2 linked regions of the Archaeoglobus fulgidus DSM 4304 genome follow. Each later gene encodes a partner of the first gene's protein in a complex. Links are inferred from orthologs where the notes say so. Each region holds a gene or a part of one and is shown on either strand. Other genes may lie near its edges. The genes, in order: AF_RS00260 and AF_RS11755.

The links.
Region 2: the proteins of AF_RS00260 (region 1) and AF_RS11755 are in contact, whole or in part, in a crystal structure (PDB 7CNS), measured with the Thermococcus kodakarensis proteins. The link is inferred for Archaeoglobus fulgidus DSM 4304 from one-to-one orthologs. Residues at the interface, in WP_011250199.1 of Thermococcus kodakarensis: Arg6, Lys7, Ile8, Leu27, Gly28, Thr38, Arg58, Gly59, Lys60, Gly61, Ser62, Thr63, Val64, Ser66, Tyr67, Val68, Tyr70, Ala71, Lys74, Glu86, Ala87, Glu88, Thr89, Ile90, Ala92, Thr93, Ile96, Ile97; in WP_011250200.1 of Thermococcus kodakarensis: Ile25, Ala28, Leu29, Ile32, Tyr33, Ala47, Gly48, Asn53, Ile54, Ala57, Glu60, Phe61, Leu62, Tyr99, Ser128, Glu129, Ser130, Asn145, Arg146, Glu147, Gly148, Gly149, Pro150, Ser151, Leu153, Tyr164, Leu201, Gly202, Asn203, Gly227.

Annotation. Positions count from the first base shown.
Region 1 is NC_000917.1:46,871-62,369, reverse strand. What follows is about bases 88-2,894. They hold AF_RS00260 (DUF126 domain-containing protein), read left to right. Parts: upstream 88-1,190; coding sequence 1,191-1,598; downstream 1,599-2,894. Other genes in these bases: AF_RS00250 (hypothetical protein), read right to left, coding at 2,603-2,894; AF_RS00255 (site-2 protease family protein), read left to right, coding at 1,903-2,610; AF_RS13345 (hypothetical protein), read left to right, coding at 1,595-1,885; AF_RS00265 (DNA-directed RNA polymerase subunit P), read left to right, coding at 1,039-1,179; rpl37A (50S ribosomal protein L37Ae), read left to right, coding at 784-1,035. Also shown: more of AF_RS00280, read left to right, coding at 1-87; more of AF_RS00250, read right to left, coding at 2,895-3,079; AF_RS00245 (M20 family metallopeptidase), read left to right, coding at 3,212-4,321; AF_RS00240 (methionine adenosyltransferase), read right to left, coding at 4,308-5,507; AF_RS12300 (nickel-dependent lactate racemase), read left to right, coding at 5,606-6,844; AF_RS00230 (C25 family cysteine peptidase), read left to right, coding at 6,887-8,128; AF_RS00225 (hypothetical protein), read left to right, coding at 8,236-8,466; AF_RS00220 (hypothetical protein), read right to left, coding at 8,578-9,012; AF_RS12295 (class I SAM-dependent methyltransferase), read left to right, coding at 9,339-10,760; AF_RS00210 (glycosyltransferase), read right to left, coding at 10,763-14,404. UniProt on the Methanocaldococcus jannaschii protein: Component of a hydro-lyase that catalyzes the dehydration of mevalonate 5-phosphate (MVA5P) to form trans-anhydromevalonate 5-phosphate (tAHMP).
Region 2 is NC_000917.1:2,075,047-2,090,718, reverse strand. What follows is about bases 4,429-7,408. They hold AF_RS11755 (aconitase X catalytic domain-containing protein), read left to right. Parts: upstream 4,429-5,349; coding sequence 5,350-6,468; downstream 6,469-7,408. Other genes in these bases: AF_RS11745 (AF2331 family protein), read left to right, coding at 7,146-7,408; AF_RS11750 (flavodoxin family protein), read right to left, coding at 6,461-6,907; speE (spermidine synthase), read left to right, coding at 4,550-5,359; AF_RS11765 (hydrolase), read right to left, coding at 4,429-4,516. Outside these bases: AF_RS11790 (ATP-binding protein), read right to left, coding at 1-221; AF_RS11785 (DUF499 domain-containing protein), read right to left, coding at 194-1,204; AF_RS11780 (restriction endonuclease), read left to right, coding at 1,544-2,455; AF_RS11770 (alpha/beta fold hydrolase), read left to right, coding at 3,260-4,003; more of AF_RS11765, read right to left, coding at 4,004-4,428; more of AF_RS11745, read left to right, coding at 7,409-7,424; AF_RS11740 (hypothetical protein), read left to right, coding at 7,421-7,810; Asp-tRNA(Asn)/Glu-tRNA(Gln) amidotransferase subunit GatA, read right to left, coding at 7,832-9,205; Asp-tRNA(Asn)/Glu-tRNA(Gln) amidotransferase subunit GatC, read right to left, coding at 9,202-9,483; aroE (shikimate dehydrogenase), read right to left, coding at 9,600-10,409; AF_RS11720 (translation initiation factor IF-2 subunit beta), read left to right, coding at 10,485-10,895; AF_RS11715 (DUF424 domain-containing protein), read left to right, coding at 10,904-11,188; AF_RS11710 (RsmB/NOP family class I SAM-dependent RNA methyltransferase), read left to right, coding at 11,185-12,471; cobS (adenosylcobinamide-GDP ribazoletransferase), read right to left, coding at 12,448-13,143; AF_RS11700 (protein-L-isoaspartate O-methyltransferase), read right to left, coding at 13,136-13,795; AF_RS11695 (TIGR00454 family protein), read right to left, coding at 13,753-14,298; and 3 more genes. UniProt on the Methanocaldococcus jannaschii protein: Component of a hydro-lyase that catalyzes the dehydration of mevalonate 5-phosphate (MVA5P) to form trans-anhydromevalonate 5-phosphate (tAHMP).

The sequences.
Region 1 (15,499 bases):
TAAAGAGGTTCGAGGAAATTAGGCCCTACTTCCTGAGAAGAAAGTTCGTGGTTGTGGGGATAGAGGAGAGCATGGACTGCTACGAAATGAGTGCCAACGGTGAGGTAGTGCTGCCCGAGGAGATGGAGGGTAGCATGGAGGTTGGGGAGAGCGTGATTGTCAACACGGTTGAGGCATTCAGGATTGATGGAGATTACAGCAACATTATCAAGGCGATTAAATGGCGTTTAGACAACCAAATACTAAGGAACTGAAAGTAATAAGAAAAGCCCTCAGCTACTACGGCTCTGGCGATTTTTTGAGCCATTACGCTCTGCTTGTTAAGGAAGGTGAGAAGAAGGAGGTTTACGGAGTTTCCAAGGAGCTTTACGGCGTGATTGGAGAGCTTAATCCGCACTACGCAGGAGTCAAAATTGGGGAGGTGGGGAGAAGGTTCAGGTTCTCCCTTGAAGGTACGTTCTGGCTTCTGAGAAACAGCAGGAACAGAGTGTGGGTGAATGAACGGGGGGAGATGCTGTTCCTCTACGGCAGGGACATTTTCGCAGGTTCAGTTGAGAGAGCCTCTGAATTCGGGGAAAACTCAATTGTTTTCGTTTGCAACAGATTCGACGACGTTCTTGGAATAGGGAGAAGCAGGCATTCATCTGACGAGCTGAGCAATCTTCCCGAAGATAAGGTGTTTGTGGAGAACCTGGTTGACAGGGGGGAGTACCTGAGGCATCAGAAAACCTACCTTTCCTTTTAGTGGAAAACGTTTAAATGCAATAAGACCACGTTAATCGCATGGGCAGAACGAAGAAAGTGAGGTCAGCAGGCAGGTTCGGACCAAGATATGGCCTCAGAGTCAGAAGAACTTGGCTGGAAATCGAGGCGGTTCAGAGGCAGAAGTATGTCTGCAAAAAATGCGGCAAGAAGGCAGTGAAAAGATCAGGAACGGGAATCTGGGAGTGCAGGCACTGCGGATACAAGTTCGCTGGAGGATGCTACCAGCCGGTAACGCCTGGAGGCAAAATTGTTGAGAAGTCAGTGGGGTAAAAAATGTCCTACGTGTGCCTCATATGTGGGGCTGAAGTAGATATAGACACTGAAAAAAGCCTCGTTCAGTGCACGAACTGCGGAGGAAGGATACTCATAAAGCCCCGCCCCCTCGCAAAGAAGAAGAGGGTAAAAGCCATATAACACATTAATCTATTTTACTTGTGAAGTTCGCCTGCAGAGCGATAACCAGGGGTAGGGCCGAAGGAGAGGCTTTGGTAACAAAGGAATACATCTCTTTTCTGGGTGGTATTGACAAGGAAACGGGCATTGTGAAAGAGGACTGCGAGATAAAAGGCGAAAGTGTCGCGGGAAGAATACTCGTTTTTCCCGGTGGGAAGGGCTCAACCGTTGGCTCCTACGTTTTGCTCAACCTCAGGAAGAATGGTGTGGCTCCCAAAGCAATCATAAACAAAAAAACCGAGACTATAATTGCCGTGGGTGCTGCTATGGCCGAGATACCTCTTGTGGAGGTTAGAGACGAGAAGTTCTTTGAGGCGGTGAAGACAGGAGACCGTGTAGTTGTTAACGCGGATGAGGGGTATGTAGAGCTGATAGAATGAATGTGAGAGAGGAGATAGAGAAGCACTTCAGAATATACGGCGAGGAGAAAATCGGTAAGACTGTCAGATTCTACGTAGTTCCCCTTTCGCCTGAAAGCGAAATCAGGAAGCTGCTTCACCTTCTCTCTCAGAGCTACGAGGTGGGGCTGAGGTATCAATACGGTGAGATGGTCCTTGAGCTGAAGGAGATTGAGAGGAAGGAGAGCTACCTGACCAACATAATCCTCTTCATGCAACCCTCATTACCACCACAGCCGTTGGTTCAACCTTCTACGGTGAGAAGATAAACCTCGCAGGCGGTTTGATGTTCTCCCTCGCCATAATGTTCGTCCTCGGCAGCCACGAGATGGGGCATTATTTCGCGGCAAGAAGGTGGAAAATGAAGACCTCACTTCCGTACTTCATCCCCTTTCCAACTATCATCGGAACGCTTGGGGCTGTGATCAGACATAGGGGCGTAATTCCAAGCAGAAAGGCGCTCTTTGATGTCGGCGTGAGCGGGCCTATCACCGGGATTATTGCGTCGGTAATTGTCGTTTTGATCGGTCTTCAGCTTCCGTTCGAGCTCACCAGCGAGCCGACAATATACATAGGCACACCGCCGATTTTCGATGCAATCCTCTACCTAACAAATTACCAAAAAGAGGCCATCCATCCGGTAGCCTTCGCCGGATGGGTCGGGTTCTTCGTCACGTTCCTGAACATGATTCCCGTCGGTCAGCTTGATGGCGGTCATGTGCTGAGGGCCATGCTTGGAGAGGCGAGCGAGAAAATTTCAAGAGTTGTTCCCTTTTTGCTGTTTGCCTACGGATTCTTTCTCATGATGCAGCTCAACCAGCCAAACACAATCTGGTTTTTCTGGGGGTTTATCTCCCTCTTCTTCTCCATGCAAAGACACCCAAAGCCTGCTGACGATGAAACTCCGCTTGACCTGAAAAGATACGCAGTCGGTGTTATCGCCTTCATTCTGGCTCTTCTCTGCTTTACTCCCGTCCCCTTCTACGTCACGTGAAGGTCGTGTTCACAGCCCCCATGAGCTTTATCAGGAACTCCACCTCAGCCTTGAACATCCTCGATAGGCTGCTTGCGAGGTTCTCCGCTTCCTGCGGGTTGCTCTTGAGGTAATCGTAAATTCCTTTTTGGAGGTACGTCACACCCTTCGTCCCCTCTGCATCGCCAAACACGGTTGTGGCGTTGCTCCCGAGGTAGTTGATCGCAATAGAGAAGTTTTTCATCGCTGAAACGTTGTGCTGCGTCGCGTTTAAAACTTCGTGTATGGCGAAGCTGTTCCAGTAGTTCGACACAAGCCCACCGTAAATCAGCCCCCAAACGTTGGAAAAGTTGAGATTTGCTCCCTGAGAAACGAGGGAGGAGTTTGTTGCTGAAACTACCAGCAGCGTGAAGAAGTTCTCCAGTATCTGAAAATTGAGGTCCAGAGTTGCGATTATTATGCGCGAGAACTCCTCGATTGATACTGCCATTGTAAATTTTGTGTAAACTTTGATTTAATAAATCTTTCGCATAAAATCATGTAATTCACTATCATTATGATAGTTTTTGGAATCAAAAGGGATAAAGGGCAACAGCTATAACAATGCCTACCCACTCAACTCATGGACCCCCTTGAGATAACCAAAGACCTCATAAAAATAGACACCCGCAACCCTCCCGGAGTGACTACTGAGGCTGTCGAGTATCTTTCACAGCTTTTCTCGTCCTACGAGCAAAGGATTTACGCGAAGGAGGAGGGTAAGGAGAATCTCGTTGTTTACATCAGCAGGGGCAAACCCGAAATCATGCTCACCTCCCACCTCGATACCGTTCCTGCTGGAGACGAGCTTCTGAACCCCGTCATTGTTGACGGAAAGCTCTACGGGAGGGGGAGTTGTGATGCGAAGGGCTGTGTTGCGGCAATTTGCTCAGCCTCGCAGATAGAGCCTGAGTGCGGGCTGAAGCTGGCCTTCACCTCAGATGAAGAGGTTGGAGGGGTTAATGGGCTCGGATATGTTTTTGAAAGGGAAAAGGCTGATGCAGTCATAATAGGGGAGCCGACGGGGAGTGAGAGCATCGGAGTTTTGCAAGCTGCCGTTTTGGCGTTGGATATAGAGTTCAAGGGAAATTCGGGGCACACAGCCTCTCACGACGCTAAGGAGGGGGCGATATACAGAGCCTCCGAGTACATCGTTGAGAAAGTTGAATCCTTCAGAGGGCTTGAGGGGGATTTTGGGAGCTATAGGGAAATTTTCAGCAAGCTCGGCATGGATTTTGCTGTTAAAAGCTGGCATGCGGTCTTCAATCCTTCTATGATTAGGGGAGGGGTTAAGAGGAATGTTGTTGCTCCGAAGTGCACGGTTTACGCCGACGTAAGATTCGCCCCGTGGATAAGCGTTGAAGAAGTGAGAAGAGAGCTTTACGCCGAGAACATGGAGTTCAGGGTGGAGGGCTTTCTGCAGCCCTACGGTGTTGGCTGCGATGCTGTTAAGCTTGAGGATGACTTAAGGCTGCTGAAAATTATGAGCGAGGCAATAAGGGAAGAGGGATTGAGGCCGAAGGCTGTGTTTTCCTTGGGTGTTGGAGATACGAGGCACGTCAGAAAGCACGGAGTTCCCGCATTCTACTTGGGTCCGGGTGGGGGGAATTTGCACGGTGAGGACGAGTTCGTTTACGTGGAGGAGCTTTACAGAACGGCAAAAATTTACAAAAATATTGTCAGAAGGTTCTGACCTTCCCCTCAATAACCATGTCAGTTATCTTGCCAACGTTGGCAATCATCTCCTCTGCAATGTCCCTTGCGGGCCTTTCGAGCTTTGAAATGTCGTAGCCGCTTTTCGGGATAACCTGAACGCTCAGGGCTTTTGGCTCATTTATCGGCTTGCCAATCTGGCTTAGAATTCTGACATAGACTTCCTCAACGCCTTCAACCTCTTCAGCAATTCTTGCTGCGATCTGGTTGGCAAGGAGGTTGTAAATCTTGCCTACGTGGTTGATGGGGTTTTTGCCACTGCTCGCCTCCATGCTCATCGGTCTGCCGGGGGTGATGAGGCCGTTGCACCTGTTGCCCCTTCCAACGCTCCCGTCGTCTCCGTTCTCCGCTGAGGTGCCGGTAACTGTCAGATATACGCAGCCAGTCTCGTAGTCGTCGGCGGTATTTACGAAAACTTCCACCTCCCTCTCGGTGTACTCGGAAGAAATTTCTTTAACGAAGTTCTCAAGCTCCTCTTTAATTGCGTCATACTCTTTAATGTTGGCAACATACCTGTCAACGAAGGCTGCGGCGATTGTGAGAGAAATTCTGTCCTTCTCCCTCAGCCCCATTACCTTAACATCTTCTCCGATTGCAGGATTCTTCTTCCTGAACTCCTCGTAGATTCTCCTCTCAACGTTGAAAACCAGCCTTTCAGTTTCAGAGAGAGGAGCAAAACCTATGCCGAACGACGTGTCGTTGGCAAGGGCAACGTTTCCACTCTTTCTCCTAAAAACGTCCTGCAGGTCGGTGCTCCCCTCACCCAGCCTGACGTTGAAGACCACATCCAGCTCAGGGTCGAGGTTCTGCATGTGCTGCCTTATGTAGTCTCTCGCAGCCTTCAGGGCGATTTTGTCTGTGGGAATGTACTCACCATTGAAGAACTTCGTCGCTCTTCCCACCAGCAGGACGTAAATCGGCTCGATGACCTCTCCACCACCGAACTGTGGGTTTGAGCGGCCGGCAACGATCTGTGTTTCGTCAGTGTTGTGATGCAGCACCGCCCCAAACCTTCTGATGTACTCTCTGCTCAGCTCTCTGCTCATAGCCTCAGCCATCCCGTCAGCCAAGCTATCAGGATGACCGATGCCCTTTCTTTCCACTATTTCAATGACCTGTTTCTCTATAGGAGTGTGAACCAGTTCCTCAACGAATATGTTCGGCATAGACTCACCTGAACTCCGCTTATGGGAGGAAATATAAAATTTGCAGTTAATGGATTAAAAAGCAACAACCGTTTTATAGTAAAAATTAACTTTAAAGCATGATTGAACTTCCGAGCGACATATGGTATGGTGATAAACCTTTACTTTTTGAGCCGCCGGAAAGCTGGGAAGTTAGCGTTTTCAGGATGGCGGGGGATTCTGCCAGAGAGGTCGAAAAAGAGGAGATTTTTAGGGTTTTGAGGGAGCCAATCGGGCAGAAGGCACTTTCAAAGCTTGCCGAGGAGAGGGGAGAGGCGGTTGTGGTTTTCGACGACATGACGAGGCCGACGAAGCTTAAGGGGATTGCTAAAGCGGTAATTGAGGAATTGAAGAGGGGAGGGGTTTCGGATGAGAACATCACCTTCATCTGCGCCAATGGTGCTCACGGCACCTACGACAGGGATGATTTTGCGAAGAAGCTCGGCGAGGAGATTGTGGAGAGCTATCCCGTCTTCAACCACAACCCGCTCGGCAACCTTGACTATCTGGGCGAAACCTCCGCAGGTACGCCGGTGGAGATAAACTCTGAGGTTATGAGCTACTCCCTCAAAATTGGCTTAGGGTGCATTCTGCCCCATCCGCAGTTTGGCTACAGCGGTGGAGCGAAGATTGTTTTGCCTGGAATTGCAGGAATGAGGAGCATAGCCTACAATCACGGCGTCATAGGAGGGTGGAGCGCCGCTATGGCTGTGAGAGAGCTTCATCCAACCTGTCAGATGGCCTACGGCAGAGTGAACGAGGAGAATGTGATGCGAAGAGATGCGGAGGAGGCGGCGAGGATGGCGAAGTTTGACTTCATTGTGAACTCTCTCGTTAACACGAGGAGGGAGAACACACACGTTTTTGCGGGAGATATTGTTGAGGCTCAGAGAAAAGGGGTGGAGGAGGCGAGGAAGCACTATGCAACGCAGATTGGATTTGAGTTTGACGTTGTTATTTCCAACGCCTACAGCAAGGCAAGTGAAGCTGCCATAGCAACGTGGCCCTCCCTCTGCCTCAAGCAGGGAGGAACTCTTGTCGTGGTTTGCAACTCGAAAACCGGGCAGATAAGCCACTACATCCACGGAAGGTGGGGAATGAGGAGGAAGGGAGGATTTCTTTACCTCCCACCTCCAGACACGCTCAAAAGGGCTGGAAAGGTGATTTTCGTTTCTAAGTATCAGGAGAAGCAGCCGTGGCTTGAGGTTTACGATGAAGTCGTGAGGGTGAAAACTCTGGAGGAGATGGTGGAAGAGGTTGGGAAAGAGGAAAAGAAGGTGGCTGTTTTCCCTGATGCGACCATTCAGAAGCCTTTTTAATTTTTGAAAATGTTTAAATAGGAAGAATATCCAAGTATAATTATGAGAGTAATAATTGTAATAATGATGGTAGTCTTTGTGGTCGTCGGAACTTCAAGCGGGCAGGAGATAATACTGACATCGGAGAAACTCATCAACTCCGCATATCAGCTGCAGGAAATTCACGAAAAAGTGGGCATTCAGTCGGATATCGTTACCGTGGAACAAATCTGGGACAGCTACAGCCCTGTAGAGGACCCTCTCGTTAGCGGATACAGCACAGAGCAAGTTTACGACAGCTACAACTACACCTTAGCCCTGAAAATAATCTCGTTCCTTCGGACAGTAAATGCGAGCTATGTAACAATTCTCGGTGATGCCGACATCGTTCCGCCGAGCTACTACGCAAAGCTCATTTTCTACGAGCCTTTTCCTACAGACTTCTTCTACGCTTCCCCTGACTACGACCTCAAGCCCGACTTTGCTGTGGGAAGAATACCAGCAGGCAGTGAGGATGAGGCTGAGAAGGTGCTGGGAAAGATAAACGATTGGCTCTCCGACATCGGCAGCGGAAACTACGTGAACGCAGCTTTGATAGGCATGAGGATTTACGCCGCCCCCTACTCCATAGAGAGGGAGACGATAGACGATTACGAGGTTTGGCAGGGGGAAACTGCGGTAAAGCTTCTGGAGGACCTCGGCTTCACTGAAACCTTCAACACAACCATAGCTCTTCAGAGCGACGAGGAGTGGACAAGCGTAAAGCAGACTTTCGATGAGGCCCTTTCAGGTGGGTACGGAGTTGTTTTCCACGTCGGACACGGCATACCCTACGCTCTCGACTCTGATGATGGGGGTATGTACACGACGAGGTACATGAACATGCTGGACAAAAGGCGTCCGTTGCTCCCCGTGGTTCTGAGCAGCGGGTGCAGTGCTGCGGCCTTTGATGAGGAAATAAGGGACATCTATCTCCCCAACTGGGCACCAGGACTGTGGAGCGAGTTTCTTCTTACGAACGACGCAGGAGGGATTGCGTTTGTAGGCTTTACCGGCACCACGGGAAGCGACTACCAGTTTTCCGAGAGCGATGGCTTCGTGGAGGTAGCGGGTGTGAAGCATGCTGACAACATCCTGATTAAGACTCTCAAGAATCTCCCCGGAAACAGGCTCGGAGATGCTTTTAAAGCAGCTCTGGAAGAAGTTAAGAGTGAGGAAAACATAAAGCTAAACCCATCGACGGAAGTTGAGGAGTGGAAGCTGAGGGTTTACCTTGAAGCCGAGACGAAATTTCTGGAAACCTGAGCTTCGTTTGGGCTAACGCTCTCAATTCTTCCGTTCTAGTCGTCTTAGATGAGGAAAGACCGCTGAATTTGAGCTTTCGTTGTCATCCGTTCATTTTCAACGAAAGCGTGAACCAAGAGCTCTGGATTTACTTCAACGGAAACTTCGTTGCGAGCTTAAATTTGACAAAGGGCTGGAAAGATTATGGCGTTCAAATACCGGCAGAATTCACGAAAAAAGGTGTCAATTATCTGGAGTTCAGATACAAATACGCCGAACGTCCGAAGGCATACGGAATAAACGAAGACATACGCGAATTAGCTGTAGCTTTTGATTGGATAAAGCTGTCGAGCAGATAAGTGAAGTTTTCATGAAGCCGAGTGGAGAGTTTTTGTAGGAGGACAGTTGAGCCTAGTTAGTTCATTTCTCCGTTTAAAGCCTCAAAGAGTTTATCCTAATCTCAAAATTTCTTAGTTCTCTCCTGTTTTCTCGGTCTGAGATCCCCAGATCTTGATGGCCTCGAGCAGGGAAATCGTTCTGGGTTTGAACAGCTCCATTTTCGGCTCCTCTGTCTCTTTCTCCAGCTTCTCTTTAACTTTTTTCTCTTCTTCTATTTCCCCTTCTAGCTTTTCTGAGGCTTCCAAAAGCTTTGAAAGAACTTCGACAATCTCCTTAATCTCTGCAACTATCTTGTCTCGAAGCTCTGTAGCTCTCTTCGCTTCCTCAAAAATCGTGTCGGCTTTAGCTTTAAGCTTATTCAGCTCAGGTTCTACTCCCGACTTTATCTCAGCATGAATCGTTTTCTTAAACTCTTCCTTTTCTTTGACTCTTTTTTCGAGCCATGCGACCTTGTTCTCCAGTTGTTCCTTTCGATACTCGAGGCTTTGGGTCTCTCTTTCAAGCACGATCCTTTGAAGTCTGAGCTTCGGAGCTATGAAGCTGAGAAATCGAAATCAGCGAAATCGATTGAAAATACATTCAGTCTTGCAATAAGTGCCGAGTCCTACAAATTCGTTTCTCGAGTTCCGAAAAATTATGAAATTCCTGAAGAGTGTATTTTTGCAATTAACCAAAAGCTAAAAGCCTCTAAACACAGAAAAAGCCTTAAAAAGAGCTTTGATCTTCTTTACTTATCCTATGCACGGGATATTAGATAGCAGCTGTCTTTTAGAGTATGCAGTTGAACGCTAAATGAGCTTTTGACTTTTTAAAGGAAATCTTTATCATCCCGATGGAAAAGAGACAGTTTATGAAGATGAAAGAAAAATTAAAAAGAGCTTGCTTTGAATTTGCTGTTTCGAACAGGTATCTTTATAATTTGGCAAAAAGAATTTTAGACAGTAGCCCTAAGCTTCAGAAAATAAAAGAGTTTTTAATTCCAAAAGAGTTCTTAATTCCAGCAGCTAATTTAAGCAATGTATTCGAACCTGAAACGAGTTTTCAGAATTCTGGGCGGTTTTTTAAAAAAATCAAGACGTGCTTCAATGGAGGACTTCCTCCTGAAAACTTGGATCAAGATTTGGCCATTATTAATCAACGTTGGAATGTAAATAATGAAGGATATCAAATCTTTTCTCACAGAAAAATTTTGGGGCCATTTCTTGTTCGGGGTAGGAGATTGGTTCATGGCGAAGTTAGGAGATACGTTGATCCAATCTTCCATCTGCAGAGAGAGTTCAACGCAAGTGTTGTGAGAATACTCAACAGAACGACAGAGGATCTAAGGGTGCTATCAAGCAAAAACGACGCGATCGAGGGTAAATTGAACACCGTTGAAGAGAAAATTTCGGGGACCGTAAGAAAAGATGAGTTCAAAGAATTCAAAGATAAAATTATGATTAATCACGATAAACTCCAAACGGACTTTTACGAGCTTAAAAATAGTTTGACAAAAAACCTTGAGGAATTATCGAGCACAGTTGAATCAATTAAAGCAAAAATTGACACCGCTGAAGAGAAAATTTCGGGGACCGACATTCACACTTCTGATTACTACTTTTTGTTTGAGGAAAAATTCAGAGGAAGTAGAGAGCTCGTGAAAGCTCGACTTAGAAGATATATTCCCTATTTTAAAGGTTGTAGAAGGGTGTTGGATATCGGATGTGGAAGAGGAGAATTTCTAGAGCTTTGTAAAGAAGAGGGAATAGAGTCAATTGGTGTAGATATCAATGAGGACATGATAAAATTCTGCGAGGGCAAGTTCAACGTGGTAAAATCCGACGCCATAGAATATCTAAAATCTCTTCCTGATAAATACTTAGACGGAGTCATGATATCACATTTTGTGGAGCATCTCGACCCCGAACGACTTTTTGAGCTTTTGAGTCTCTGTTACTCGAAAATGAAATACTCGAGTTACATTGTTATCGAGTCCCCCAACCCGACTTCACTCTACTCTCTCATAAACTTCTATATCGATCCCACCCATAAAAAACCAGTACATCCAGAGACTCTTAAGTTCATTCTCGAATACCTGGGGTTTAGAGACGTAAAAATCGAATTCTTCGAAGAGTGCGAAGAATTGACTAAACTTGCCAAAATTGATTCAAACACTGTGTCAGAGGAAGTTATCAGAGTTATCAACGAAAATATCGAGAAGTTAAACAGGATATTATTTGGTCCTCAGGATTATGCTATCATAGCCAAGAAATAACTTCAAGAATCTTCAAGAATTTCTTTCAGATACTTTTTTGCAACCTCTCTCCAGCTCAAAACCTCAACTTTTTCAGGCTTCGGGTGTTCTCCTTTCCTGTACAGCTCCATCCAAGACTTTATGGCGTCAGCCAAATCTTCCGGTCTTAGTCCGCTGAAGTAATACGCTCCGTCTCGGGCTATCTCTCGGAAAACCTTTATATCTCTCGCTATTATCGACAATCCCCTGTAAGCGGCTTCAACGATGGGTAACCCAAACCCTTCATCTTCGCTTGCCATAATCAGAGCTGTGCAGGCTCTGTAAATTTTGTCAAGAAATTCGTCCGAAGCGTTGTTGATCCAGAAAAGTCTCCTGTTTAGCTCTGGATGGTTTTTAATCCTCTCTATGACATCCTGAGTTAACCATCCCTCCTTCCCAACAATCACGAGATTTACATCGTATCCATCCCTCCATAGAATTTCGAAGGCACTTAAAGTCTGTCTGTGTCCCTTTCTCGGTTCTATGGTTCCTACCATCAAAAAACTTGGTTTAGACTGAAGCAGTTTAACGAGATCTCCCCAGTTATCCGGCAGCCCTCTGGTGCCGAACTTTTCGATTTCCGCACCCAAGTGAATACTCGTTATCTTTAAATTACTTCTCAGCAAATTTTCCTTTTTTAAGTATTCTGAAAGGTCGTTGGCTGTAGACTCAGATATACAGATTATCTTATCCGATATTTCCGCTAAGGTCTCTATGTATTCCCGGAACCATTCATTCATACCATCAATAAACCATTTGGGTCTCTTTAGAGGGAGTATATCGTAAACCACAGAAACGATCTTTACACCGGAGGCTTTCAGTTCCCAGTAGATCCCTTTTTTGTGGGGATTTTGATAGGTGTAAAAGTCAAGCAATAACAGAATGTCTCCTTTTCTGAAGTCAACGAGCTCATCGTCAAGAAACTCGTAATCAAGGTTTAGAATTTTGCCAGCCCACTTTCTCGCGTATCGGTAAATACCAATATTTTCATCGAAGTAAACTGGTTCCACCCTAATCTTTTTGGGCGCAATAGACAACAGCTCGTTGATTAGCGACTTTACCACTCTCTGAATACCCGTGTGGCGATCTACTTTAACGATCTCGCTCACGTCGACAAGAATTTTCCTTTGTTTTGGCGATGCTGGAAAAGTCTTCTCGAGATGTTTTGAGATCTCATCAAAGAACCTCTCATTTCGGGGTATCTCTATCTGTGAGATCTTTTCAATGATTTCTGAATCGTTCACCCTGCTGTAGAACTTTTCAATCGCCTCATAGAATCTTTTAGCTATCTCTCTCGGATTTAAGTTCTCTTCAACGTATTTCCGTGCATTCTTTGAGATTCTATCCCTTAGCGAGGAATCTTCGTGGAGTCTCTCTAATGCTTCCCTTAACTCTTCTTTGGAAGGATTCTCAGATAACTTATAAACTACTTCGTTTGGAAGATATTTGATAAAACCGTGAGCATTCGCTATTGTCGGAATTCCGAATGCGAGGCAGTCCAGAATCGCTCTCGATACTTCACCTCTCGAAAGTGTTCTGAGCTGAACGGCTAAATCGCAAGCTTCTAGGTATTTCTTCCAGGTTTCTTCGTCAACCCATCCAGTAACCTTGACCTTTCCACCGCTATTTTTCGCCTTCGCGAGGACTCTAATTCCGTATTCATCATCGAAAGTCTTTCCAACCAAGACCAAAACGCAGCCCTTCTCTGGCAAGGAAGAAGACAAGAAAGCATCGACAATTAGCTCTGTCATTTTGGTATTGACTATTATCCCAAAACTGCATATCAAAAATGTCTCGTCCTCGTATCCGAACTCTTTTTTTGCAACCTTTTTATCTCTTATCTTTTCGACCTTTCTCATCTGGGGAATTATGCTGAATTTTTCCTTCTCAGTCTCATAAAATTCTTTTGCTAACTCTATGCTGTGTTCCGAATGGACTATGATTCCGATAGCATTCTGCAGAATTCTGAGGTTTATTGGATATTCCCACACAGCCTTTTCCAAACTCTCCTTTAAATCGATCAGCCCCTTGAAGCCGTGTGAGAAGAAAAGTTCTCTCTCTAAAACCTCTCGCCTCCCTTGGCTAGCCCACCAGAGAAAGTTACTTAAAAAGAAGTCGTGCAGGACTACTACTCCAGGATATGATTCGAGAAGCTCCCACATATGGGCATGAAACTCGGAATTGCCCATATGGTACAGAACCCTCTCGTATTTCCTGAAGTTCTTGGTGAAGTATTCTACCGTCCTAATCGGAAAATTGGCTCTTACATACTCATCGGAGACATCATTCTGGTTTACGATTAGCTCTACTTCGTAGTATTTGGAGAGCTCTGGCAAAAGTTCGGAGCTGTAATAGCTTATTCCGCTCTGAGCTGGGGGAAGCGGGGATAGATAAGCCATTCTTGGTTTTCTGAATAAATAAGCGACAGATTTACCGTATCCGAATTTTTCTTTAAAGAATTTTAATATGTTTTTCGCACTTTCTCTCCACGAAAAGTCCTTCGCTCTCTTCAGCCCGTATCTCCTCAGCTCCTCCCTAAACTCATCGTTCTCCAAAACTTCCAAGATCTTACTTGATATCGAATTAATGTCTTTCGGATTAAATAAAGCATCACTTCTTTTTATTATCTCTGCGATGCTTGAGGAGTCTGAACCTATAACTGGTGCCCCACAAGCCATCGCTTCGACAACCGGCAATCCGAATCCCTCGTGTAGAGAGGGGTGCACAAAAAGTTCGCACAGATTGTATAAGGTGCTTAAGTCTTCATCTCTAATATAACCTGCCAAAACGACGTTTGCTCCTACTTTTCTCGCCAATTCTTTTAGCCTTCTCTCGTTGTATTCGTCAATTTTACTCGCTATCACGAGCTGTAATTTGTCCTTAATTTCTTTCGGCAACTTTCCGAAAGCCAATATCAAAGCTTCGACGTTTTTTCTGAAATCATAGCCACCGGGCACATAAAGCAAATACCTTTTAGAGATGCCGTAATTTTCAAGAACACGCTCATCGGGTTCATCCAAAACTCTAAAAGACTCACTCGGTGCTGGATAAGCGACGCAGAAGTCTCCCTCTTTCAGGTTCAGATATTCTATCCCCTCCCTCTTTGAGCTCTCTGAAATTGCAACGAAAGCATCAGCTGCTCTAAACTGATTCAGCCTATAGTAATACCAATGCTTCATTTTTTTATCTGCGAGATAAAAATGGGGGTAAATGAGGGGAATTAAGTCGTAGAGAACCACGGCTGTATTCACGTTCCTAAACTTTTTTATTGAAATCGGTATATTGTCGACGAAGCCTTCAAAAACGCTTGGAACGAAAACAACATCTGGCTCAACTCTTGCGATCGCCAGATCCCGAATAAGCTCGGATACTTCGACTCTCCATTTTTCTGGAGAATTGATAAAAGCAATTGTTTTTAGTGGAGAAAATACAAGGTAGTTTCCTTCAGGCAAGCCCAGACTGTATTTAATCTTCACAGCTTCTCTCGGAAAGGCGTCGTTAAGCAGTATGTAAACTTCGTCTCCCTTTATTTTAACAATCTCTTCCGCAATTTTTAGCGAATACCTCCCTATTCCGCGAAATCTGCTTTCACCTTGAGCAGGTTGAAGGTCTATAAGTATCTTCATTTTCTCCTTCTGGCATCTAAATAGTAGTTCAGCTGGTCGCGGATTATGTCCTTGAGGCTGTGGTTGACCCTGAAGCCTATCTCCTTTGCTTTTGTTGTGTCCGAGAGCAGTATCGGAACTTCTGCCGGTCTGAATCTGTTAGGGTCGAACTCTACCGGAATCTTACCTTTGTCTGTAAAGACAAGTATTCCTTTATCTTCCAGCTCAAACGACAGCTCGTCTTTCAGCATCAGCTCGTCAACGACTGTTGCTTCGAACTTAACCCCGAAGATTTTAGCTTCGACGATCTCGCTCGGGTTCTTGACAACCTTCTCACCTTTGTAGGTTTCTATTTTGTCGATTCTGTATCCCGCCATTTCGAGTGCAAGTAAAATGTAGCTAAGAACGGAGTTCGTTCTCGTAGAACCTTGGTTGTAAACGTCTCCGTACCTCCCCTTCTCCGCAAGGAGGCAGTAGCCCTTGACGATATCGTTGATGTGGCTCTAGTCTCTAAATGCGTTGACGTTCCCTATTTTTATTTTGTCAGTTTCACCGAACTTTAATTTCATAACTTGTAGCGCTATGTTCGATGTCACAAACATTTTCCCTCTTCCCGCACCTTCGTGGTTAAACGCCCTCGAAACTATCGTTTTTAGGCCGTAGCTGTGGTAGTAATTTCTGAAGAGGTGGTCTCCATAGACCTTGCTTACGGCGTAAGGAGACATGGGTCTGAGTGGATTGGTCTCTTTTATTGGCAATTCTGGAATTTTTTCGGGTTCGGGAAAAACTGTTCTTCCGGAAGCCTTAATTCTCTCGTACTGCTTTTCAGAACTAATAACCAACCCGTACTCCTCGCTCGAACCTGCAAAAACGATAACCGCATCTGAATCCTTAATCCTAACAGTTTCGAGTAAGTTTAGCGTGCCGATGCAGTTTATCTGCATAGTTTCCACGGGATTTATGAAAGATTGGGGAACAAAAGATTGCGCTCCGAGGTGAAATATAACTTCCGGTTCGGCAACATCCAAAGCTTTTGCAAGGCAGGTAATATCCAACAAGTCCCCCTCAATCAAATGCAAATGAGGGTCATTAAGAATTCCCATGTTTATGAGATTT
Region 2 (15,672 bases), 2.0 Mb from region 1 along the record:
AACCTGATCAAGTTCGCCCCGAATATGCGATCTGTAAGCTTTCTCATTAGCTCAGGATATGAGAGATCAATCTCTCCAGCAGAAATGAACATCGTGGTTTCAGGAATCTCCTCTGCATGTCTTAGCAGATTTACAATAACTCTCGCCATTATCTGGAGTATACCTCTCGTTCTCTGGAAATCCTCGTACATGCCTATTCTGCCAAAAAATATCTCCTCCACAAGTTCTGGGTTAAATGGGTAGCACTCAAACAGCCTTTCCTCACTAACAGCCTCGCCAATACCGAGTTTTGTTGCGTAAAGGTCGTTAAAGCTTTTGCTGCAGCCCTTGCGTATTTTTCATCCACTTCCTTTACAAATCTCTTTTTCAGTATTCGGATTATATCCTCTTTTGCAACAGGTGCGATTTTGGTTGCTCCTCTTTCAGCAATGGCCGTTATATCTCTTAGAATTTCGGATTCCTTCTTGTAAGCTTCGCTTTCTGGAATTGTAAGAATTACAATGGATGTTTTGGTTGCCTCAGTTGCAACAAAAAGTGAGTGAATGAAACCCTTATTCTGGGCAATTCTTGCTTCGCTATCAAGTATTTTTGAAATGTAAATCACAAGCTCATCAATCAGGAATACTACAGGTTTTCCAACCTTTCTTATTGCATTTTCTATCTCCTGAGCGGTTGGAGGGGATTTTCTGGAGGCAAGTGTTTCGTCACCAAGCTGTCTGCCAATCACATTCCAGAGATTCTCATCTGGATCGATATTGTGGCCGTCAATTGCAACAATTTCAACATCTGGAATTGCTGGAATTCCGAGATCCTTGAGAATCTGCTTTATCTCGTGGAAGTTTATTGCCACATCCCTGTTTTTGAAAAGATGGTAGATTCCAATGAGTGTATGTGTTTTACCTCCACCAAAGGTTGTATCGAGGATAATTGCATAGGATTCATCAGAATCGTATGTAACCCTCGATAAAACTCTCTTCAAAATGTTTTTCGCATCCTCTGTGAAATGCGTTTTCTTGTAAAACCTCGCAGGATCGAGATAGTCAGGATGGGCATTTCCACTCAGGAAATTTGAGAACTCTACCTCAAAAATCGCATCATTCACATTTGCGTTAGGATCTGATGCAATCCTCACAAGTTCATCATCGAATACAATCTTGCTTTCAAGAATTGCTTTTTTGAGTGATGGAACTTCACCTGTAACCATGAGCTATAATAAAACTATTCAGAATTAAGTTTTTCCATTTAGTATGAGGTTTATCGTGTTTGTAAAATTGCTAAACTCAAATCAAATTCTTGATGCAGCGTTGATTGCTGATTGATGTTGATTCATTGCTGATTCAAAGCTGATTTGAGTTGATGTTGGGGTTGAATCAACGTAGAATCATTCTGAATCTCGTTGATTTCAGTTGAATTTGATGAATTTTCAGCCACTTCCTGCGGATTTACCACTAAATCGATGATTCAATCTTTGGATTCAACTTGCTCAATTAGGCTTGTGATGCCCACTAAAAACTGATATAAATAACTGAAGCAGATAGCTGTTATGAGGCTGAAAAAAGAAGACTCCATACTGAAAATATTCATAAGAGAGGATTTTCCGTACTTTGTTGACAAGTTTTTGAACGATACGTTGCCAGCAGCTGCGTACTACTCCAAAGATGGTGAACTTTGTCAGATACACGTTTCCAAGCACTTTTTTGAAAATGAGGAACCTGAATACTTCATCCCTGATAGGCTACCAGCAAGAAAGTACGTTTTTACATTTGGAAAAGAGAGTACAACCCCAAAAATTTGTGTTGACAGCCATAAAGATTTCAACTCAATAATGCTCAGCGGGTTCGAATTTAACGAGATGATGATAATAGAGCGTGCTGATGGGGGAGAGATTGAATACTACGATAGGTACAGGATTAGAGAGGATTTTCTTAGCGAGTGGGTAGAGAATGGATGGTTTACTGACTTTGGAAGGTCTATCGTAGAAAGCGTGTACTTCAAAAAGAAGCTTTACTTTTACGTCTCCAGCGAAAGCTACGATTTCAGCTCCATAGAAGAGTTTGAGGAGGTCTTTTCGAAGTATCTGGAGAGGATGGATTATAAGGTTGTGAAGTCAGCCAGAAAGGGGAAGTTCTCAGTAGTTGACGCCACCAAGAATGGGAAGAAGGAGAAGTTTCTGCTGGTAAAGCCAGATTACGAGGATGATTCAGACAGCATCTCCAAGGAAGAGCTGGAGAGTGTAACGAAGAGGATAAGGAAAAACTTACGCATAATTATGGATTACGAAGATGATCTATCGGAGGATGCCATGAAGTGGGCCAGAGAGCAAGGGATAGAGGTAAAAACGATAGACGAGTTCATGAAAGAATTCATGCTCAGGGAGTGGGAGGAAAACGATAGAATCGCCGCTGAAGATCCTGAATTCTGGGAGGATGTGATTAGAGATATCTTTGGAGGCTGATCTCTGAGTGAGTCTTTGCTCATCACGAAACTTTCCTCCGCTATGTTCCACTTGGAACGATCTGGAACAAAATCTGAATCATCTTATTCGAAGAAAAACCCAAAAATGACTTTTCAGAAGCCTTAAACAAATTATTGAGCTTTTTTAGAGCTGAACAGGCAGCAAAATTAAAAATTTAAGAATTTAGTGGGCTCGGCCCGATTCGAACGGGCGACCTTCGCCTCGTCAAGGCGACGTCATGACCCCTAGACCACGAGCCCCTGTTTGTCTGTTTGAGGGATGTCTTATGAATTTTACGGTTACTGTGCTTATCTGTAGTATCCCGAAATAACTTTACACTCGAACTTTGCCACGTGAGGAAGCTAATGAACAAGGACATACTCAGAATAGTCTTTATGGCCTTCATGGACGACGCTTCAAGGCTGATCACTGTTAGTGTTTTTGATGAGGCAACGACTGAGAACGGATCAAGGTTTTGAGAGAGATTGCTGAGTATGGCATTCCTGAAGAGATTCTTACCGAACACGAACCCAATTCGTTGCTGCGAAAAGCAGAGAGAAGGTTAAGCACATTCTTGCGAGAGTAAAGGTTGAGAGAGGGACTGGAAAGTTTGGCTCAGTTGAAGCAGTTGTTGGATGGCATAATGAGATTAAGCCTCATAGAAGTTTGGAGTGGGATGAACTCTGCAATGCTTTCTGGTGGAAGCATCCTCCAGATTGAAGGGAAAATAATTGGGATGCCAAGTTGTGTTTTGATCGTTGATTCTCCAAAATCTTATATAATCCGTAAAAATTAATCTTTAACATGGAAAGAATAACTCTCGAAATCGACGCCCTGAAGATTTCCGTGCTTAAAGGGAAGGAGAAAGACGTGATGTACATCCATGGCTCGGGATGCGATGCAACTCTCTGGGAAAGGCAGCTTGAGGATGTTGGAGGCTACGCCATTGACCTGCCTAACCACGGCCGTAGCTGCGCGGCGGAGATAAGGGACATTGGTGATTACGCCTACTTCGTTGCAAAGACCGTGAAAAAGCTCATGGGCAAGGCTGTTATAGTCGGTCACAGCCTCGGAGGAGCGGTTGCACAGAAAATCTATCTTGAGTATCCGAAGGTTGTGAAGGCTCTGGTGCTCGTTGGAACAGGGGCAAGGCTAAGAGTTATGCCCGAAATTCTAACTATGCTTAAGGAGAAGCCCGCAGAGGCTGCAGAATTGGTTTCAAAGTATGCTTTCTCGAACCAAGAGCTTGCAAAGGAGTTCTCTAAAGTTTTTGCGGAGAGGGCGGGGGTTCTCCATCTCGACCTCTCCCTCTGCGACAGATTCGACCTTCTCGAAGACTACAGGAGCGGAAAAGTAAAGGTGGATATCCCAACGCTTCTCATCGTTGGGGAGAAAGACGCTTTAACACCCGTGAAGTACTCCGAGTTCTTCAAAAAGCACATTCCGTCAGCGGAAATGGTTGTTATCCCGGAAGCGGGCCACATGGTTATGCTTGAAAAGCCCGATGAGTTTAACAGAGCCCTAAAAAATTTTATTGAGAAGCTGTAATCAATTTTTCACTATCTGTAGAATTTCCCTGAACGCAGGATGTTCTGCAGACTCGAGAAGCTCGTAAACTATGCTCTCCCACGTGGTAAGCTTTATTCCCTCACCAGCGAGCCTCATTAACGCAATTTCCTTGTCCTCAGCTTTCCTCGAGCCTGTGCAGTCAGCGACGACGTAAACATCGTACCCAGCCCTCTTCATGTCGATTGCTGTCTGCAGAACGCAGATGTGCGCCTCTATTCCTGCCAGAATTACTTTCTCAGGCTTAAGCTCTTCTATTTTTCTTCTGAAGTTCTCGTCTTTGTAGCAGCTGAAGGTAGACTTTACTATTGGCTCTTCAGCGTATTCAGCAAGCTCATCAACCGTTTTGCCGAGCTTTATCTGCTCTGTGAAGATAACCGGCTGTTTTAAGGCGACTATAGCTTTAACGAGCTTTACCGTCCTTTTCAGCATCTCTTCAATTCCTTCAATGTGTGGGGCAAGCTTCTCCTGCACGTCCACCACGACCAGAGCCATAGGTTTATAATCCCGTCAATCCTTTATTAGCTTATGGTTTGGTTCTTCGAGTACTACGACGGATGCGGCCTGGCAATCAAAGTGAAAAAGAAGCTTTACGAGGCAGAAGGGGTTCAGAAAGTCGAGATTTATGAGACCGAATCGATGGGAAAAATGCTCGTCATCGATGGAAAAATTCAGCTCACAGAACTTGATGAACCCTTCTACCACGAAATGCTCGTTCACGTTCCGATGCTTTCCCACGAAAATCCGAGAAAGGTTGCGGTCATAGGTGGTGGTGACGGTGGAGCGCTGAGAGAGGTTCTGAAGCACAATGTTGAGAGGGCGGTGCTGGTTGACATAGACAGGAACGTTATCGACCTATCAAGAAAGTTTTTGAAGATTGACCACGGTGCATTCGAGGACGAGAGGGTTGAGATAGCGATTATGGATGGAAAGGAGTTTCTGAGAGACTGCGAGATTTTTGATGTGATCATAGTGGACAGCACTGATCCAGTAGGTGTTAGCGACACGCTCTTCGACAGAGAGTTCTTCGAGCTTGCGAGGCAAAAATGCGATGTGATAAGCCTTCAGTCTCAGTCTCCTCTAATTCAGAAGGAGTACTTCAGAACGCTGCTTGTCAACTCCGCCCCCTTTGAAAGGAGGGATGTTTACCTGTCATGCGTTCCGACCTACCCTCTTGCCCTCTGGAGCTTTATAATTGGTGGAGAATACGACTTCAGCAATCTTGAGGAAAGATTTGAAAGAATAAAGGGGAAAACCGTTCACTACAACCCTGATGTCCACAGAGCTGCATTTGCTTTGCCTGAGTGGCTCAAAAAGGAGGTGGAAGCATGTATCTGACAAAGGATGAGGAGAGGCTGCTTGAGAGTGACAACGATACAATAAGAAAGTGCATGGAAATTCTTGTTGCAGAAGGAGAGGCAAATGAGGCCGAAAGGCTTGTGGAGGTGAAATCGGCGCACATTTCCGGGGTTAGCTACGACAACATCGGTGAAGCTGGACTGGAGTGGCTTGAAAGTCTTGATGCCAAGCTGAAAGTTCCCGCAACGCTCAATCCTGCGGGCATGGATGTGGAGAGATGGAGGGAGATGGGTATAGATGAGGAGTTCCATGAGAAGCAGATGCGCGTTCTGAGAGTTTTTGAGAGGCTTGGGGTTAGGATGACTCTGACGTGCACACCCTACTACCTTCTCAGGCCAGAGTTCGGCGACCATCTGGCCTGGGCTGAAAGCTCTGCAATAGTCTACGCAAACTCCATAATAGGGGCGAGAACTGAGAGGGAGAGCGGGCCATCAGCAATAGCTGCTGCCATAATCGGCAAAATTCCCTACTACGGTGTGCACATAAAGGAGAACAGGGCACCGACAATCTTCGTCAGGCTAAAGGGTGACCTTGCAGCAGCGGGTTACAAGGCTGGAAGGGAGTTGAGAGACCAAATACCCTACTTCGTCTTTGACAGGAGCGTGACTGAGGAGGAGTTAAAGCTTCTCGGTGCGGCGCTTGCCGCAACCGGAAATACCGTGATGTTTCATGCTGAAAATTACACTCCCGAGTGGAAGGATTTTGAGAAGCCGGCTGAAAAAATCGAGGTTGACGATAGGCTTGAAAGGGCGTGTGAGCCAGATTTAATCACAATTGGATGTCCTCACGCCTCTGTCAGGGAGCTTGAAACGATCTTAAAGCTGATGGGGGGCAGAAAAGCCAAAAAAGAGTTCTGGGTGTTTACAGCAAGAGATGTTGCGAGAAAAGCTGAAAAAATCGTCCAGAAGCTTGAGGAACTTGGCGTAAAAGTTTTCTCGGACACCTGCATGGTGGTGTCACCGGCAACCTCAAAGTTCAGGTGCATTATGGTGAACTCTGGAAAGGCGCTGTACTACCTCCCGAACAAAAGGGATGTTGATGTAGCCTTTGGCGACTTAAGGAAGTGCGTCGAGACGGCCGTTAGCTGATCTTCAGCCATTTTTTGATGTTATCCCGAACCTTTTCCGGGTTCTCTCTTAGCTCCCTCCTCTTAACGAGCAAGTAATCAGCTTTTTTGGCTCCGCACTTCAGAGCGAAGCTTTTGTAAAATTCGGCATATCTTCTCTCGTCAAAGCCACCGTAGCAGATTATCATTCGGATTTCCCTGCCTTTAGCGAACTTTTTCAGGAAGGCTGTTACAGGTGGGCAGTTGAAAGTCCATTTCGGGAAGCAAAGGATTATTTCTTTACCTGTCGGAGGCTGGACGTCAATTTTAACTGCCATGCAGGGGACGAAGGAGAGCAGAAGCCATGCAATGTAGGGAAGCCTGAGGCTCTTGATTTCTCTTAACTCAACAGCGAGCTCATCTGCAACCATTTCCGCAATTTTTCTGCTGTTGCCGGTGAAGGTGAAGAAGTAAAGGTTCACAAGCTTTGTTTTGCTTGATTTTCAAAAAGGTTTGGGGCATAGGAAAGTCGGATAGCAGCATGCATATATTGAACAGAATCCAACCTTGTAGAACTCCACTGCTCATCAGCCCCTTCTGCCTTAAACTGGTGCCATATTTTTCAGTATTTAAAGATGGTTTTGAAACCAATTTGACAGGGCTTTAAAACTCCCTCAACCAAAACAATAAAAATTATCAACCTCTCAGCCAACTCCTTTTATGCCAGCCTACGTCTTCAGCAAGGAGAGCTTTCTGAAGTTTCTTGAGGGGCATCTGGAGGATGATGTTGTTGTCGTCGTCTCAAGCGATGTGACGGACTTCTGCAAGAAGCTCTCCGAGTCAATGGTTGGGGAGAAGGAGTACTGCTTTGCTGAATTTGCCTTTCCAGCAGACATCTTTGATGCGGACGAGGACGAGATTGACGAGATGATGAAGTACGCCATCGTTTTTGTGGAGAAGGAGAAGCTGAGCGAGGCGGGTAGAAACGCAATCAGATGAGATGGCAGGAGTTTGAGGGGGAAGTAAGGAGGATTTGCGAGGCACACGACTTCTCAACGAAGTTCAGGTTCGTTTTCAAAGATGAGGAGGGGAGGGCAGAGATTGACGTTGTGGCCGAGCGCTACGGAATTGTGCTGTGCTTCGATGCCAAGCTATACTCAGCCTCAAGGTACAGAGCTTCCCAGCTGCGAAGAGAGGCAGAGAAGCACAGAAGGCGCTGCGAGAGGTTTTCTGCCTTAACAGGAAAAAGAGCCATTCCTGTTGTTGTTAGCTTAATTGACGATTCACTGCGCTTTCACTCAGGCTGCATAATCGTCCCCTATCACTCCTTAAACGAGTTTCTGACGAACCTGCACTTCTACTTGGCAGAATTCGGCTTCCTTTAGCTGTTTTGATGTTTTCAGCCCCTAATCTCCCTCGCCAAACCTCTCCCCCACCCACTTACCGAAGTTCAGCAGGGTGTTCTCGCTGAAGTAGTTCCCTATGACCTGCAGGCCAACCGGCAGGCCTTTAACCATCCCGACGGGAACGCTCAAGGCAGGCAATCCCGCAAGGTTCACGGGGACGGTGTTCACATCAGCTTTATACATTGTCAGCGGGTCGGCCAGCTCCCCGATCTTGAAGGGCAGTGCTGGCATTGTTGGCGAAATCAGAACATCATACTCCTCAAAGGCCTTCTTGAAATCCCTTATGACGAGCGTTCTCACCTTCTGCGCCTTGAGGTAGTATTTTCCGTAGTAGCCTGCTGACAGAGCGTAGCTGCCGAGCATTATTCTCCTCTTCACTTCATCACCAAAGCCCTCTGCCCTAACCTTCGAGAAGTACCTCCGCCAAGAGTCCAGCTTTTCAAGGGCGAAGCCGTATCTCACTCCATCATACCTTGCGAGGTTGGATGAAGCCTCGCTCATGGCGATGATGTAGTACGCAGCGAGGGCATACTTGAAGGAGGGCATGCTCACCTCTCCAACCTCATGCTTCTCCCTGATAACCTCAACAGCTTCGTTGAAGCGTTTCATGACGTCATCATTTCCTCCCATCTCCGCAATTATGCCAACCCTCAGCTTCCTGTCCTCTGGCTCAAACCTGAACTCCCTTCCTGCGTTGGTTGAGTCCCTCGTATCTTTGCCCGCTATCACCTCAAGCAGCAGAGCCAGATCCTCGATGCTGTCTGCCATCGGCCCTATCTGCTCAAGGGAGTTGGCGTAGGGAATTAAGCCATACCTCGAAACGAGGCCGTAGGTTGGCTTCAGCCCGTAAACTCCGCAGAAGCTTGCTGGACACCTTATGCTCCCCCCAGTGTCGCTTCCCAGCGAAAGAACAGCCTCATCTGCAGCGATTACCGCACCACTCCCACCGCTGCTCCCTCCTGCAACTCTCGCTTCATCGTGGGGATTTCTCACAACTCCAAAGTAGCTGGTTTCCGTTGTGGTGCCCATGGCAAACTCGTCCATGTTGGCCTTGCCGATGATTATGGCCCCTTCCTGCTTCAACTTCTCGACAACATGGGCATCAAAAACAGGCCTGTAGTTGCTGAGCATCTTGGAGGCGCAGGTTGTGAGAATGCCCTTTGTTGAGATGTTGTCCTTAACAGCAACAGGAATCCCCGCAAGCCTACCCTTAAGCTCCCCCCTGTCATACTTCTCGGCCATTTTCAGCGCTTCATCCTTGCAGACAGTGATGTAGGCGTTCAGCCTGCTCTTCTCAATTCTTTCGAGCATCTCAGAGACGGCATCGTAGCATCCCTGACTCTCAACCTTCTCCTTCCATTCTGCAATCCTCACTCCACCACCCTCGGCCCCTTGAAGTAGCCCTCCTCCTTATGCTTCGCGTTGCTCAAAGCCTCCTCCTGCTTCAGACACTCTCCCGGCTCATCTTCTCTGAAGACGTTGGTCAGGGGAAGAACGTGAAAGGTGGGCTCAACATCCTCCTCGACCTCGTCGAGGATGTTGAAGTAATCGAGAATCGTCTCAAACTCCTTCCTGAACTTCTCCGCCTGCTCCTCAGTTATCTCAATTTTTGCGAGCTCGGCAGTGTGGTAAACATCCTCGATGGATACCATGAAGGGTGGTTAAGGGTGGGTAATAAATGGTTTTTCTAGTTTTGGGGGCTGGGGGTGTGCCTTTAGATGAGGGAATTATTCCATGATGTCACAGAATGTACAACAAACCAAAAATCTCAAAACCTCAAAGCCCTCAAAGCAGCCTCCCTCATCACCCCAACGTCAGGCTCAATGCCCGTCCAGATTTCGAAGGCCTTTGCCCCCTGATGGACGAGCATTTCTATGCCGTAAACGACCTTGCAGCCCCTCTTCTTCGCCTCACGAATCAGCGGGGTTTCCATAGGATTGTAAACGGTGTCAAAGACCAGCTCAACTCCATCGAGCATTGAAGGCGGAACCGGAATTTCTGCCTTAAATCCCCGCATTCCGAGAGGTGTGGCGTTAACAACAACATCCACCTTCCCTTTCAGCTCCTCTACTCTGCTCAAAGGCCAGAAAATGCACTCCCCATATCTTCTCAGCATTTCAACCGCTTCTCTCCCCTTCTCCTCGGTTCTGTTTGCAACGATAACAGTTGAGCCCATATCCAGCAAAGCCAATGCAGCAGCCTTCCCCGCCCCGCCTGCACCAACAACCAGCGCAGTCTTCCCACCAAGCTCGGTTCCCGAAAGGGCTGCCTTGACACCATAAACATCCGTGTTGTATCCCACCATCTCAACAAGGTCGATGGTGTTCACTGTCTTTATCTTAGCCGCCTCACCTTCAAGCTCAACGAACTCCACGACGCTCTCCTTGAAGGGGATCGTGACGTTAAGCCCCCTGAATCCCAAGGCTTTAGCACCGAAAACTGCATCCCTCAGCCTGTCTGGCTTAACCTCAAAAGCCAGATAAATCCCCTCTATCCCCTCATGCTGTAAAGCTGCATTGTGCATTGCGGGAGAGACTGAGTGCTTGATGGGGTAACCTATGACGCCAAGGTAGAGCATGCCTCATAGTGGTCATGCAGTAAAAAAGGGTTTTCGGAGCGGTAAGTATTTATCCAAAGCGGCAGAGTATCGGTGATGAGAAGCTACGAGGAACTCCTTGAAAGAGCCTTCGAGAAGCTTGCAGATAAGGATGTGGTGAGAAGGGAGAGGTTCGAGATACCGAGAGTTAGCATTCAGAGAGAGGGGGCGAGAACGATTTTGAAGAACTTCTCACAGATTGCAAAAACCCTGAACAGAAGTGAGGATCACCTGTACAAGTACATCGTCAAGTCGCTCGGTACTGCCGGCTTCATCGACAACGGAAGGCTGGTTCTTCAGGGCAAGTTTACGGAGAGCGAGCTGCAGAAAGAGGTTGACGATTACGTGAGGCTTTACGTCCTATGCAGAGAGTGCAACTCTCCCGATACGGAATTCATCAAAGAGGAGAGAGTGCTGATGCTCCGCTGCCTTGCTTGTGGAGCTAAGCACCCGGTGAGAAACATCTGATGTTCAGAATGCGAGTTTACAGAGTGAAGGGAGAAGTGCTCGTTGCCGTCTGCGATTCGGACATAGTGGGCAAAACCTTCAGAGAGGGAGATCTGAAAATAGAAGTCAAGGAGAGCTTCTACGGTAGCGAAGAGGTCGGAGAGGAGGAGGTTAAGAGAGCGCTGAGGAATGCAACGATTGCGAACATAACAGGCAAAAAAGCGGTGGAGCTTGCTGCAAGAATCGGCATCATCGACAGAAATAGAGTTCTCTACATAGGAGGATGTCCGCACGCTCAGATGGTAGTAATGTGATTCCCACCCAGGAGATTGCTGCAAAGGTTCTGGCCGAGGTCGAGAGGAGCAGAATTTCGGTAAAGTCGGCTGTTCAGAAGCTTGCCGGGGGCTTTGACTACAAGGTAAGGGGTAGCGTTCACGCCTACAGCGTTGAAACTCTCAAGAGGCTCAACGCAATAGACTACTTCCTTAAATCAACCCTCAAAAAATTCGACGGGCTCGACCCGTTTACCAGAAACCTGCTCAGGATTGCCGTTTACGAGATGAAGTACAAAGGCGTGCATCCAGCTCTCGCCACAGATTCTGCTGTGAGAATTGCAAGGGAAAGGGGAAAGGCCTCTCTTGTTAATGCGGTTCTCCGCAAAGTGGAAAAGCTTGATATTCAGGCAGAGGGCAGGCTGAAGGAACTTTCCCTCACATACTTCCACCCAGAGTGGTTTGTAAAGTACGCCATCGAACTTCTCGGTGAGGATGGGGCGCTGAAGCTGATGAAGGCAAACCTGAGGAATCCCCCAACTTACGTGAGGGTTAATGAGCTGAAAGGGTCTGTGGAATCTGTTAGAGAGTATCTGGAGAAGAACGGCGTCATTCTGGAGGAGACTTTTCTGGATGAGGTTTTCCGCGTTAAAGGTTACGAAAAGCATCCAGCCTCACTTGACTGGCACTCGGAAGGAAAGTACGTTATACAGGACCTGGCATCGTGCTTCGTTTCGCATGCCCTCAACCCATCTCCGGGAGACGTGGTCATCGACCTTGCCGCCGCTCCAGGAATGAAGACCGCCCACATGGCGATGCTGATGCAAAATGAAGGAAGAATCGTGGCGGTTGACAACTCTCCGAGCAGGGTGCGAAGGATGAGGAGCAAGCTGAAGCAGCTTGGTGTCAAAAACGTTGAGATAAAGCTCGGCGATGGATGCGTTTTTGAGTGTGAGGCTGACAAGGCTCTCGTCGATGCACCGTGCTCCTCAACTGGCAACTACGCATCCCAGCCAAACGTCAAGTGGACGTTCGACGAAAGAAAGTTCAGAGCTACAATGAAGGTTCAGAGGAAGATGATTGCCAACGCCCTGAGGAATGCCGATGAAGTCGTTTATGCAACCTGCAGCATAACCTTCGAGGAGAATGAGGAGAATCTGCTCAAAACCGGGGCGAAGATTCTGCCCCTCCCCTCGCCCTTCGGAAGGGGTGTAAGGGAGTTTAGAGGTGTGCTGTTCAGGGACTGGGAAAAGGTCGTGAGAAGCTTTCCACATCTCCACGATACTGCGGGGTTCTTCATCTCAAAGCTGACCCGCGATGGTTAGCGCTGAAAGAGAGGCGGCGAAGGTAAGGCAGTTGGCGGAGCCTATAACATCCCCATTAACTCCACCGAAGTGCTTTTCAGAGTAGGCCTTAAGCAGGAGCACCACAGCAAATCCCGAAGCGAGCGCTGCTAAAGATTCGATGCCCACTTTGTAGCAGAGAAGCACGACGGGAACCGCACCGATGAAAACGTCCTTTGAGGAAATTTTCTCCATAAAATACGAGCCCATTCCGTCCCAAGAAGGCCTGGAGAGGAGCATCAGGAGTAGCATGGAGTACTTTGCGAGAACCTGGGATAGGGCTATTTCCCAGAAGTCTGAGCGGTAGAGCAGGGTGTAAAGCAGGAGAAAGTAAACAACGACAACAGCAACACCACCCGCTCCGGTGTTGAGGTCCTTGATTGCCTCTCTTTTTCGGTTTTTGGGAGCGAAGAGAGCATCCCCGAAGTCAGCGAGACCGTCAACGTGGTTTATGCCCTCAGCCCCAAGGTAGAGCACCAAAGCCAAAAACCTGATATCGACAAAATTCCTGATGAAATGAGGAACGGAAACGATTAGTGCAATCAGGATAGCCGCATAGGGGAAAAGCCAGAGATTTTTTCTAAGCTCCTCAACGTCTCCACCTAACGGCAGAGTCGTTAAAAAGGAAATTGCTGATCTGATTGCCTTAATCATACCTCACACTTTTGAAGCCGTACTCGCCCCTTAGGGGCACAAATCGCACAGAACCCCAGTTCTTCTTCCTTACATTGCCGCTCTCATCCTTTTCCACGATTATCAGCCACTGCACGGAGTCACCTACAGGAATGACCATCCTGCCTCTGGGCTTTAGCTGCTCTATCAGCGGCTTGGGGATGTCAGGCGCCGCAGCGGTGACGTAGATTTTGTCGTAAGGAGCCTCTTTCTCGTAGCCCTTGCTCCCGTCGCCGACTATCACCTCAACATTGTCGTACCCAAGCGCCTTCAGAATCGCCCTAGCCCTCTCCGCCAGTTCAGGAATGTACTCGATGGATATCACCTTCCCGCTCTTCCCGACAATTTCTGCAGTCACAGCGGCGTGATATCCGCAACCCGTGCCCACCTCGAGGACCTTATCCCCCTCCCTCAAATCGAGAAGCTCGCACATGATCGCGACCATGTGGGGTGCGCTTATCGTCTGGCCGTAGCCTATTGGGAGGGGTGTGTCAACGTAAGCTTCATTTTTGTAGCTCTCGGGCACAAAAAGGTGTCTGGGCACCTTTCTTATCGCCTCGTAAACTTTCCTGCTCAGGTTAAGCTCCTGCCTCAATCTCTCTGCCAGCCTCTCTCTTTTCTCATCGTAGTCCATAACCTCTCAGCCCTCTCAACATCAGCAACGGTGTTTACGTTTACGACACTATCTTTCTCGATGCTATATATCTCTTCTTCCTGCCAGGTGTTGATCAGGAGAGAATCAATTATGTTAACTCCCACCGGCTCACCCTCCATAACCACCGTGAGAGCGGGTTTTATCGTTTTCATGTAAGCATCAACTATGTCAAAGGCTATATCTCTGATATAGACTATGTCGGCCGAAGCAACGATAACAGGCTCGTTGATGGCAAGCTCCCTGCAAGCTTCGCTGTAGTCTTCGATGTAACCTTTCCCCGCAGCCCTGTAAACCTCCACACCTTTTTCAGCGAGATAACTTTCCGTAGCTGGCGTGTGAGGGGAAGTTATGGCGATGACGTCGAAATCTTTGTATTGAAGCAGCGAGTGGTCGATGAGCTTCATCCCGCAAACCTCGAAGAGGGGTTTCTCTCCCCTTCCCAATCTCGTTCCCTTCCCGCCACACATCAGGAGAGTTAGCATGAACTATCGTCTCCAAAAGTTTTATTAATTGTCCCCTCAAAACTGCAAAAGCATGGCGAGAAAGAGAAGGGCTGCAAGAGTTAAGGATAAATGGACGTTGAAAAAGTGGTTTACGCTCATCGCTCCTGAGTACTTCGGAATGGCAGAGCTTGGAGAAACACCTGCTGACGATGCGAGCAAGGTCGTGGGGAGGACGGTGGAGACAACTCTGGCTGAGCTCACCAACGACTACTCCAACCAGAACACCTACAAGAAGCTCATTTTCAAGGTTTACAGGGTGGCTGGTGACAACGCCTACACCAAGTTCTGGAGATTTGAGCTTACAAGAGAGTACCTCAACAGCCTGACGAGGAGGAGAACGAGCAAAATTGAGGACATAGTTGATGTTACCACTGCTGACGGATACAAGCTTAGGGTTAAGTCGGTCGTCTTTACTGTCAGGAGGTGCAAGACGAGCCAGAAGAGGGCAATCAGGGCAATAATGAGGCAGATAGTCGTTGAAAAGGCAAGCTCGCTCAACTTCGTCCAGTTCCTTCAGGAGTGCGTTCTGGGCAAAGTTCCGGCGGAGATTTACAAGAATGCCAAGAAGATATACCCCATCAGGAGGGTTGAGATAAGGAAAATTGAGCTTCTTGCGGAACCTGCTGAGGCTGAAACTCAGCCTGCTGTTGCCGAGGCTGTTGCCTGAGTTGCGTGGTGGTGAAGATGAAGTCGATGTATGCTTATATCAGAGAAGCTTGGAAGAGACCGTACGAGGGGTATGTTGGAGAGCTAATGTGGCACAGGTTGCAGAAGTGGAGGAGGGAGCCTGCGGTTGTTAGAATTCCACGCCCGACGAGGCTCGACAGGGCGAGAGCATTGGGCTACAAGGCGAAGAAGGGAATCATAGTTGTTAGAGTCAGAATCAGAAGGGGAGGGAGAAGAGCAACGAGGCCCAACAAGGGAAGGAAGAGCAAGGGACTGATGGTGAACAGAAGAACGCCGAAAAAAAACCTGCAGTGGATAGCTGAGGAGAGGGCGAACAGGAAGTACCCCAACATGGAGGTTCTGAACTCCTACTGGGTCGGTGAGGATGGGAGGTACAAGTGGTTTGAGGTCATTTTGGTTGACAGAGACCATCCGGCCATAAAGAGCGATCCGCAGCTTTCGTGGGTTAGCAGAACCAGAGGAAGAGTTTACCGCGGTTTGACCTCGGCAGGAAGGAAGGCGAGAGGGCTGAGAAGAAAGGGCAGAGGAGCGGAGAAGGTCAGGCCAAGCCTCAGAGCTAACTTCAGGAAGAAGCGCAGATGAAAGGAAAGATTGAGTGGGTTAGAGTATCCGCAGTTGTCCACTCAACAGAAGACCGCGAAAAGGTTGGAGAAGCTATTTCCACTC